Regions from separate parts of the Sporosarcina sp. FSL K6-1508 genome, predicted to be linked through region 3. Evidence: a T-box and tRNA genes for the amino acid it is inferred to sense, from the RefSeq annotation. Region 3 holds a T-box; the other regions hold tRNA genes.
What was found. A T-box is a leader RNA that pairs with one kind of tRNA and senses whether it is charged. The one in region 3 lies ahead of thrS (threonine--tRNA ligase), so its partner is inferred to be a tRNA-Thr.

Region 1 (3,246 bases), 1.4 Mb from region 3:
AAGGACAGTTATACTGATAATGAAAAGAAGTGATATTATACCATAAGCCATTTAGGCTTATGGTATAAATGGACAAATTAAAAAGTAGCATTACAAGTTCACTAGAAACTTGTAATGCTACTTTTTTGCATGACCCCTACGGGATTCGAACCCGTGATACCGCCGTGAAAGGGCGGTGTCTTAACCGCTTGACCAAGGGGCCAAAATATATATGGCGGAGAAGGAGGGATTCGAACCCTCGCACCGCTTTCGCGATCTATACCCTTAGCAGGGGCACCTCTTGAGCCGCTTGAGTACTTCCCCATATATATAAATGGCTCCGCAGGTAGGACTCGAACCTACGACCGATCGGTTAACAGCCGATTGCTCTACCACTGAGCTACTGCGGAATGGTGGGCCTAAGTGGACTCGAACCACCGACCTCACGCTTATCAGGCGTGCGCTCTAACCAGCTGAGCTATAGGCCCTTGGAGCGAGTGAAGGGAATCGAACCCTCATCATCAGCTTGGAAGGCTGAGGTTTTACCACTAAACTACACTCGCATAATAATGGTGGCTCAGGACGGAATCGAACCGCCGACACAAGGATTTTCAGTCCTTTGCTCTACCGACTGAGCTACTGAGCCATATATTCGGTTCACATTAAGCAGTTAGCTTAACTTAAACCTTACTATACTACTAATAAAAATGGCGGTCCCGACCGGGATCGAACCGGCGATCTCCTGCGTGACAGGCAGGCATGTTAACCGCTACACCACGGGACCATTTGGTTGCGGGGGCAGGATTTGAACCTGCGACCTTCGGGTTATGAGCCCGACGAGATACCACTTCTCCACCCCGCGACAACAATATATTACTTTTTCTTACACCACTTTTAAAAAATGGAGGAGGTAGAGGGATTCGAACCCCCGCGGGATTTGACTCCCCTGTCGGTTTTCAAGACCGATCCCTTCAGCCGGGCTTGGGTATACCTCCGTGATTATATAGAATAGTGGTGGACCTTGCAGGACTCGAACCTGCGACCGGACGGTTATGAGCCGTCTGCTCTAACCAACTGAGCTAAAGGTCCTTTAAGATGGCGGCAGAGGGGATCGAACCCCCGACCTCACGGGTATGAACCGTACGCTCTAGCCAGCTGAGCTACGCCGCCAGGATCTTTATTGAAATTGTGTTGGTGGAGCCTAGCGGGATCGAACCGCTGACCTCCTGCGTGCAAGGCAGGCGCTCTCCCAGCTGAGCTAAGGCCCCATTCTAACTGATTATTATTTAAGCAACAAATCTGCTTAAAATGGTGGCTTCTTTAAGCGGTGAAGCTGCTTAAAGATCTTAATGGTCGGGAAGACAGGATTCGAACCTGCGACCCCTTGGTCCCAAACCAAGTGCTCTACCAAGCTGAGCTACGTCCCGTTAAATTATGAATTATAAAGTGCAAATTGAAAAGTTATAATGGTGCGCCCGGCAGAAGTCGAATCCACAACCTCCTGATCCGTAGTCAGGTGCTCTATCCAATTGAGCTACGAGCGCATATGATTAAAAATGTTATTAATGCCGAGAACCGGAATCGAACCGGTACGGTAGTCACCTACCGCAGGATTTTAAGTCCTGTGCGTCTGCCAGTTCCGCCACCCCGGCAAAAATATGGAGCGGAAGACGGGATTCGAACCCGCGACCCCGACCTTGGCAAGGTCGTATTCTACCACTGAACTACTTCCGCATTATAAGTGCGGGTAAAGGGAGTCGAACCCCCACGCCCGAAGGCACTAGATCCTAAGTCTAGCGCGTCTGCCAGTTCCGCCATACCCGCAATATAAATCATGACTGCTAAGTCATAAAAATGGTGAGCCATGCAGGATTCGAACCTGCGACCCTCTGATTAAAAGTCAGATGCTCTACCAACTGAGCTAATGGCTCGAAAAGTGGTGCCGGAGAAAGGACTTGAACCCTCAACCTACTGATTACAAGTCAGTTGCTCTACCAGTTGAGCTACTCCGGCGAAAGAATTAAAGTAAATGGTGGAGGATGACGGGCTCGAACCGCCGACCCCCTGCTTGTAAGGCAGGTGCTCTCCCAGCTGAGCTAATCCTCCTGGGTTATATTTTATAATGAATTGATAAATTCATCAGCATTTTCATCCACACTGTTTTTTCTATGTATTAATTGCTTGTCCCACTATGTGTGAAATGCAAGCCACTTACTACAAAGACTTTTTATGTAATGAATCTCACAGGCCCGGCGGCGTCCTACTCTCACAGGGGGGAACCCCCAACTACCATCGGCGCTGAAGAGCTTAACTTCCGTGTTCGGTATGGGAACGGGTGTGACCTCTTCGCAATCGTCACCAGACCTGCATCATCTTTTCTCAAAGACAATATTCATTATATCAGTTTCTAAACTTAATTGCAAGTACTTTTTTTTATGAACGGTACTTATTCGCTCAAAACTGAATGAAATAGACATTGTGCTACACGAATCAGGGTAATCAAGCCCTTTTCAAAATTGGTTAAGTCCTCGATCGATTAGTATCCGTCAGCTCCACACGTCGCCGTGCTTCCACCCCAGACCTATCAACCTCATCTTCTTTGAGGGATCTTACTTACTTGCGTAATGGGAAATCTCATCTCGAGGGGGGCTTCATGCTTAGATGCTTTCAGCATTTATCCCGTCCATACATAGCTACCCAGCGATGCCTTTGGCAAGACAACTGGTACACCAGAGGTATGTCCATCCCGGTCCTCTCGTACTAAGGACAGCTCCTCTCAAATTTCCTGCGCCCGCGACGGATAGGGACCGAACTGTCTCACGACGTTCTGAACCCAGCTCGCGTACCGCTTTAATGGGCGAACAGCCCAACCCTTGGGACCGACTACAGCCCCAGGATGCGATGAGCCGACATCGAGGTGCCAAACCTCCCCGTCGATGTGGACTCTTGGGGGAGATAAGCCTGTTATCCCCGGGGTAGCTTTTATCCGTTGAGCGATGGCCCTTCCATGCGGAACCACCGGATCACTAAGCCCGTCTTTCGACCCTGCTCGACTTGTAGGTCTCGCAGTCAAGCTCCCTTATGCCTTTGCACTCTGCGAATGATGTCCAACCATTCTGAGGGAACCTTTGGGCGCCTCCGTTACTCTTTAGGAGGCGACCGCCCCAGTCAAACTGCCCGCCTGACACTGTCTCCTGCCCCGATAAGGGGCATGGGTTAGAAGTCCAATACAGCCAGGGTAGTATCCCACCAACGCCTCATCCGAAG
Region 2 (3,246 bases), 1.7 Mb from region 3:
GATTTCCCATTACGCAAGTAAGTAAGATCCCTCAAAGAAGATGAGGTTGATAGGTCTGGGGTGGAAGCACGGCGACGTGTGGAGCTGACGGATACTAATCGATCGAGGACTTAACCAATTTTGAAAAAGGGCTTGATTACCCTGATTCGTGTAGCACAATGTCTGTTTTATTCAGTTTTGAGCGAACAAAAGTAATTATTTTATAAAAAACGCTTGCAACATCCATCAAGACATGATATAATAAGTATTGTCTTGTGGAAAATAGTCCAGTGACGATTGCGAAGAGGTCACACCCGTTCCCATCCCGAACACGGAAGTTAAGCTCTTCAGCGCCGATGGTAGTTGGGGGTTCCCCCCTGTGAGAGTAGGACGTCGCTGGTCTGTTATTCCTAAAGAGCATGCTCTTTGTAAGTATTATGATATTATTCCGCAGTAGCTCAGTGGTAGAGCAATCGGCTGTTAACCGATCGGTCGTAGGTTCGAGTCCTACCTGCGGAGCCATTTAGGAGAGCTGTCCGAGTGGCCGAAGGAGCACGATTGGAAATCGTGTAGACGGTTAACGCTGTCTCAAGGGTTCAAATCCCTTGCTCTCCGCCAGATTTACATAAATAATAATGGCCCCTTGGTCAAGCGGTTAAGACACCGCCCTTTCACGGCGGTATCACGGGTTCGAATCCCGTAGGGGTCACCAATAAAACTTATTCCATACAAGACACATTATGTGGAATGAATAAAAATTTTTTTTACCCAGGAGGATTAGCTCAGCTGGGAGAGCACCTGCCTTACAAGCAGGGGGTCGGCGGTTCGAGCCCGTCATCCTCCACCATTATATTTATACAAACAATTAACATTGTCGCGGGGTGGAGAAGTGGTATCTCGTCGGGCTCATAACCCGAAGGTCGCAGGTTCAAATCCTGCCCCCGCAACCAAATTTTATCACAATGCATCGGGTTACACATCTGACTTATAAGTCAGAAATTCATGCGAATTATCAAATTAATACTATATATTGTTGTCGCGGGGTGGAGAAGTGGTATCTCGTCGGGCTCATAACCCGAAGGTCACAGGTTCAAATCCTGTCCCCGCAACCAAATGGTCCCGTGGTGTAGCGGTTAACATGCCTGCCTGTCACGCAGGAGATCGCCGGTTCGATCCCGGTCGGGACCGCCATTTTTATTATAATAAGGTTTAAAATAAGCAAACTGACAAAGAAATACATAGCTTAGAGTAGACCAAATATGTGGCTCAGTAGCTCAGTCGGTAGAGCAAAGGACTGAAAATCCTTGTGTCGGCGGTTCGATTCCGTCCTGAGCCACCATTTTAATATTTGTGCCGGAGTAGCTCAACTGGTAGAGCAACTGACTTGTAATCAGTAGGTTGAGGGTTCAAGTCCTTTCTCCGGCACCATCTAGACCTATATGGTGGGGTAGCGAAGTGGCTAAACGCGGCGGACTGTAAATCCGCTCCCTACGGGTTCGGCGGTTCGAATCCGCCCCCCACCACCATTTTTTTAACACGAACCATGTGTTGAAAAGACTTCCACGTAGGGGCATAGTTTAACGGTAGAATAGAGGTCTCCAAAACCTTTGATGTGGGTTCGATTCCTACTGCCCCTGCCACTTTTTTTAATTTAACCTAATATTATGGCGATTGTGGTGAAGTGGTTAACACATCGGATTGTGGTTCCGACACTCGAGGGTTCGATTCCCTTCAGTCGCCCCATTTATTTATCCAATTAAATCAAACTAGATATCGTGGCGATTGTGGTGAAGTGGTTAACACATCGGATTGTGGTTCCGACACTCGAGGGTTCGATTCCCTTCAGTCGCCCCATTTGTATATCTAATTAAATCAAACTAGATATCATGGCGGTTGTGGTGAAGTGGTTAACACATCGGATTGTGGTTCCGACACTCGAGGGTTCGATTCCCTTCAGCCGCCCCATTTATCTTATTGGGGTATAGCCAAGCGGTAAGGCAACGGACTTTGACTCCGTCACTCGTTGGTTCGAATCCAGCTACCCCAGTTTCGCGGAAGTAGTTCAGTGGTAGAATACGACCTTGCCAAGGTCGGGGTCGCGGGTTCGAATCCCGTCTTCCGCTCCATTTTCTGCGGCGGCATAGCCAAGCGGTAAGGCATGGGTCTGCAACACCCTTATCACCGGTTCGATTCCGGTTGCCGCCTCCAATTTTCTTGTTTATTGTTGGAAGTGAAATGAATATTGTTATGCCCGAGTGGTGGAATGGCAGACACGTCGCACTCAAAATGCGATGCCGCGAGGCGTGCCGGTTCAAGTCCGGCCTCGGGTATCAGATGGAAAAGACACAACTTCGGTTGTGTCTTTTTTTCATGTCTAATAAATTTATAAATGTCTGGGCCTATAGATAGCCCGTGAAAGCGGATATGCGAGATTCAGGCAGTGAGCACCAAATGTTTGGATGCTGGAGAGCAATATATATGATCGGTCGTGGGTTGCTAATGATCGGTTGGCGGAGGTATATGGTCGGTTGCGCCGCGTTATGATCGGTCCCCAGTGATATATGATCGGTTGCGTAGCGCTAATGATCGGTTGAGGATGATATATGGTCGGTCGTGCTGTAGACTTGGCGGCTGGGGTCGCGTATCCGCTTTTGTTCCGCTCAATTTCAACTTAGAACTTATTGTGCTACAGTGAAAGAAAGAATATTGAGTGGAGGGGCTGTTATGCCATTAATCGAACATCAGGAATTCATTAAAGCCTCAGTAGAACGCTGCTTTGATCTCGCGCGCGATGTGGATATTCATACTCAAACAACAAAGGGTACGAAAGAGAAAGCCGTTGGTGGGGTTACGACAGGTTTATTGCTGGCGGGGGATGTTGTTACATGGGAGGCAGTCCATTTCGGTATAAGGCAAAGACTGACGGCTAAAGTTACAATAATGAATGAACCCTATCTCTTTGAAGATATAATGGTCAAAGGTGCCTTTCACTCATTTACGCATGTACACGAGTTTATTGAAAAGGATAATGGCACGCTAATGATTGATCGCTTTCGTTATAAATCCCCTTTTGGACCGATTGGAGTTATTGCGGATAAGCTGTTTTTGCAAAGCTATATGAAGAACTTTATTGTGAGCCGTGCAAAGGCTCTGAAGCAGATTGCGGAAAGTGAGCAGCAGGTGGTTCATTAAGAAAAGATGACTTGATAAATAAATATTGATTGTATCTTCTGCTGAAATAGATTCTTTTACAAAACTCCTTTTACC
Region 3 (3,246 bases):
AATGAATCTTGGCAATACTCTTTAAGTTTCTGGAGTATATTAGCGGTTCCTGCATCTTTACTACTTCTTCCACTCCTAAATAAAGCTGAAAAGAGTAAAGATACCCAGCCTATTTCAGCTTTGTTTGTAAAAAATAAAAGGGTGACATTATTCATGGCGTTTTTTGGGTGCATGGCGGCCATCTTTTATTCGCTAACAGCTTGGTTAGCCCCCATCGTACAATCAATGGGATTCAGCCACTCGCAATCGGGTTTGATTTTGACCCTATTTACAGTAATTCAAATTCCCGTAAGCTTTTTAATACCCATTCTCGTTACCAAAACAGGGAATAGAAAAATTTGGTTACTAGTTTGTATTCTATTAGAAGTAATCGGAATTGTAATTTTGCTGTTTCATTTCTCACCATGGGCAGCGACAATTTTCCTTGGTATCGGGGCAGGTGGTTTGTTTCCTTTGGCATTACTTCTGCCTATTCAAGAAGCTAAAAGTATTGAACAAACAATCTCCTGGTCAGCCATGATGCAATTTGGTGGATATCTACTTGGGGCTCTGGGGCCAACATTTATCGGACTGACAGTAGATATTTTTGACAATTTTGCACCAGCAATGGTAGGACTATTGATAATTATATGTGCAATGCTTGTCACTGTCTTGAAAATAGGGAACAAAACAGGACACGGTGAACATGTTAATGAGGGAATCCACTAAAGTATTTTGAAAGAGGGAAATTAAATATGGGCAATCTATTTATTGATTTAATGAAAAAACGTCGTTCTATTTATTCGCTGAATAAAAACATTGAACAATCTGAGGAAGGTATTCAAAAGCTTATTATAGAGGCTATTAAACTAAGTCCTTCAGCATTTAACTCACAATCATCGCGAGCTGTTATTCTTTTCAATGATTCCCATAATAAATTATGGGGAATTGTAGCAGATACATTAAGTGGGATTGTTGCAAAGCAAAAATTCTCGAAAACTGAAGAGAAAATTGCTACATTTCGTGCGGGTTTTGGTACAATTTTATTCTTTGAGGATACAGCGGTAATAAAGAATTTACAAAAAGATTTCCCTCTATATGCAGAGCAATTTCCGAGTTGGTCTGATCAATCAACAGCGATTGCCCAACATTCCGTCTGGACAGCATTAGCTCTTGAGGACATAGGTGCTTCACTCCAACACTATAATCCTCTCATTGACAAAGCTGTTAAAAACGAATGGCAAATACCTTCTACTTGGAATTTAAGAGCGCAAATGCCGTTTGGTGGTATAGCCGCTGAACCTGAAGAAAAAGAATTTATATCTGATGAAAATCGATTTATAGTATTTAATTAAGTGCCAGTTGGAGTAGGATAGCTTGGATTGTCAGCACTATGATAAAGAAAAGCTTGATAATTTATTTTGTTTGTTGTAGGATATTAACTAATTCGATTTTGGTGAATTCTAACTATATTTTATAATAGCGATGATAGAGACATGAATTGTTTTTATGGTTTACAGAGAGGGAAGTATAGCTGAAATCTTCCCAACGCAGAAAAGCAATTTACCACTTTTGAGCTGCATTAGAGAAAATAAGTATCTAATGGCCGTTAATGCTACGTTACAGCACCATGAGCTAACTCCATTGTTGGATGGTGTTAGAAATTTGGGTGGAATCACGAGAAAACACACTCGTCCCTTTACTAGGGATGGGTGTGTTTATTTGTATAGATATTAACTGAATAACGATAACAGCTATGACAAAGACATGAATTATTTTGATGGTTTCCAGAGAGGGAAGTAAAGCTGAGAACTTCCTAACGCAGAAAATAATTTACCACTTTTGAGCTGTATTAGTGAAATGAAGTAACTAATACCGTTAATGCTACGTTACAGCGCCATGAGTTAACACCATTGTTGGATGGTGTTAGAAATTTGGGTGGAATCACGGGTAATCATACTCGTCCCTTTATTTGGGACGGGTATTTTTTTATACAAAAAATTGGATGGGGTGTTTTAGATGAATGACAAACAGATTGAGATTCAATTTCCGGATGGTAGCAAAAAGGAGTTTACAGTAGGGGTTACATTGGCGGAGATTGCAGAATCGATAAGTTCAAGCCTGAGAAAAACGGTTGTAGCGGGCAAAGTCAATGACCAATTGTGTGATTTATCACAATGCATTATGGAGGATGCTTCGGTTACACTTTTCACGAAGGAATCGAAAGAAGGACTCCAAGTGCTAAGGCACACAGCTGCACATGTGTTGGGGCAAGCCGTAAAAAGACTGTATGACAATTCGAAGTTAGGGATTGGACCCGTTATTGAAAACGGTTTTTTCTACGATTTTCAAACGTCTACAAGTATTACTTCAAATGATTTAGCAATGATCGAAAAGGAAATGGAAGCGATTATAGGAGAAGATTTGGAGATCGAGCGCTTGGAAGTCACATACGAAGAGGCTAAAAAAATATTTGAGCAGCATGACGAATTGTTTAAATTAGAGATTTTAAAAGAGATACCAACTGACGAGAAAATATCACTTTATAAACAAGGAGAATTTATTGACCTTTGTCGTGGACCACATCTACCATCTACTGGATGGGTAAAAGCATTCAAATTAACACATTTATCGGGTGCCTATTGGCAAGGGGATAGTGATAATCAAGTTATGCAACGTGTCTATGGAATTGCCTTTTTGAAAAAGAAAGACTTAGACCAGCATTTGTATTTCTTAGAGGAAGCAGAAAAAAGGGATCATCGAAAACTAGGCAAGCAACTTAAATTATTCATGTTCTCTGAGGAAGCACCTGGCATGCCATTCTATTTACCGAATGGGCAGATAATACGAACGGAGCTAGAGAACTTTTCACGTGCACTTCAAACGAAGGCGGGGTATGCCGAAGTCAGCACACCTTTCATGATGAATCAACGTCTGTGGGAGCAATCGGGTCACTGGGATCATTACCATGAAAATATGTATTTTTCAGAGGTAGAGAACGCGAAATTCGCAATGAAGCCGATGAATTGTCCGGGTCATATGTTGATTTTTAAAAATAGTCTTCATTCGTACCGTGATTTACCGATACGGATGGCTGAATTCGGTCAAGTCCATCGACATGAATTTAGTGGGGCCCTTAATGGACTATTAAGGGTTCGAACATTCTGCCAAGATGATGCGCATATTTTTGTGAGGCATAATCAAATTCAAAGCGAAATAAAGCAAGTTATTCGTCTGATTGATGAAGTTTATCAAGCTTTTGGTTTT

Region 1: it has a tRNA-Thr gene. The T-box ahead of thrS (threonine--tRNA ligase) is inferred to sense a tRNA for this amino acid. The anticodon was not compared.
Region 2: it has a tRNA-Thr gene. The T-box ahead of thrS (threonine--tRNA ligase) is inferred to sense a tRNA for this amino acid. The anticodon was not compared.

The regions. Positions count from the first base shown of each region.
Region 1 is NZ_JBBOXF010000001.1:1,997,138-2,000,383, reverse strand. Features, by position in the region: gene MKZ11_RS10090 (TraR/DksA C4-type zinc finger protein) at 1-33, shown strand, start outside; tRNA gene MKZ11_RS10085 (tRNA-Glu) at 131-202, opposite strand; tRNA gene MKZ11_RS10080 (tRNA-Ser) at 213-303, opposite strand; tRNA gene MKZ11_RS10075 (tRNA-Asn) at 315-389, opposite strand; tRNA gene MKZ11_RS10070 (tRNA-Ile) at 391-467, opposite strand; tRNA gene MKZ11_RS10065 (tRNA-Gly) at 469-542, opposite strand; tRNA gene MKZ11_RS10060 (tRNA-Phe) at 550-625, opposite strand; tRNA gene MKZ11_RS10055 (tRNA-Asp) at 688-763, opposite strand; tRNA gene MKZ11_RS10050 (tRNA-Met) at 767-841, opposite strand; tRNA gene MKZ11_RS10045 (tRNA-Ser) at 882-974, opposite strand; tRNA gene MKZ11_RS10040 (tRNA-Ile) at 992-1,068, opposite strand; tRNA gene MKZ11_RS10035 (tRNA-Met) at 1,076-1,149, opposite strand; tRNA gene MKZ11_RS10030 (tRNA-Ala) at 1,172-1,247, opposite strand; tRNA gene MKZ11_RS10025 (tRNA-Pro) at 1,330-1,406, opposite strand; tRNA gene MKZ11_RS10020 (tRNA-Arg) at 1,447-1,523, opposite strand; tRNA gene MKZ11_RS10015 (tRNA-Leu) at 1,546-1,631, opposite strand; tRNA gene MKZ11_RS10010 (tRNA-Gly) at 1,639-1,713, opposite strand; tRNA gene MKZ11_RS10005 (tRNA-Leu) at 1,722-1,803, opposite strand; tRNA gene MKZ11_RS10000 (tRNA-Lys) at 1,835-1,910, opposite strand; tRNA gene MKZ11_RS09995 (tRNA-Thr) at 1,917-1,992, opposite strand; tRNA gene MKZ11_RS09990 (tRNA-Val) at 2,010-2,085, opposite strand; rRNA gene rrf (5S ribosomal RNA) at 2,227-2,342, opposite strand; rRNA gene MKZ11_RS09980 (23S ribosomal RNA) at 2,496-3,246, opposite strand, start outside.
Region 2 is NZ_JBBOXF010000001.1:1,617,799-1,621,044, forward strand. Features, by position in the region: rRNA gene MKZ11_RS07910 (23S ribosomal RNA) at 1-118, shown strand, start outside; rRNA gene rrf (5S ribosomal RNA) at 266-381, shown strand; tRNA gene MKZ11_RS07920 (tRNA-Asn) at 427-501, shown strand; tRNA gene MKZ11_RS07925 (tRNA-Ser) at 506-597, shown strand; tRNA gene MKZ11_RS07930 (tRNA-Glu) at 617-691, shown strand; tRNA gene MKZ11_RS07935 (tRNA-Val) at 751-826, shown strand; tRNA gene MKZ11_RS07940 (tRNA-Met) at 855-929, shown strand; tRNA gene MKZ11_RS07945 (tRNA-Met) at 1,017-1,091, shown strand; tRNA gene MKZ11_RS07950 (tRNA-Asp) at 1,095-1,170, shown strand; tRNA gene MKZ11_RS07955 (tRNA-Phe) at 1,243-1,318, shown strand; tRNA gene MKZ11_RS07960 (tRNA-Thr) at 1,332-1,407, shown strand; tRNA gene MKZ11_RS07965 (tRNA-Tyr) at 1,421-1,505, shown strand; tRNA gene MKZ11_RS07970 (tRNA-Trp) at 1,546-1,619, shown strand; tRNA gene MKZ11_RS07975 (tRNA-His) at 1,647-1,722, shown strand; tRNA gene MKZ11_RS07980 (tRNA-His) at 1,758-1,833, shown strand; tRNA gene MKZ11_RS07985 (tRNA-His) at 1,869-1,944, shown strand; tRNA gene MKZ11_RS07990 (tRNA-Gln) at 1,955-2,026, shown strand; tRNA gene MKZ11_RS07995 (tRNA-Gly) at 2,031-2,105, shown strand; tRNA gene MKZ11_RS08000 (tRNA-Cys) at 2,114-2,187, shown strand; tRNA gene MKZ11_RS08005 (tRNA-Leu) at 2,229-2,309, shown strand; gene MKZ11_RS08010 (SRPBCC family protein) at 2,704-3,171, shown strand.
Region 3 is NZ_JBBOXF010000001.1:3,354,620-3,357,865, reverse strand. Features, by position in the region: gene MKZ11_RS16825 (MFS transporter) at 1-708, shown strand, start outside; gene MKZ11_RS16820 (nitroreductase family protein) at 735-1,334, shown strand; T-box leader at 1,456-1,681, shown strand; T-box leader at 1,727-1,950, shown strand; gene thrS (threonine--tRNA ligase) at 1,999-3,246, shown strand, end outside.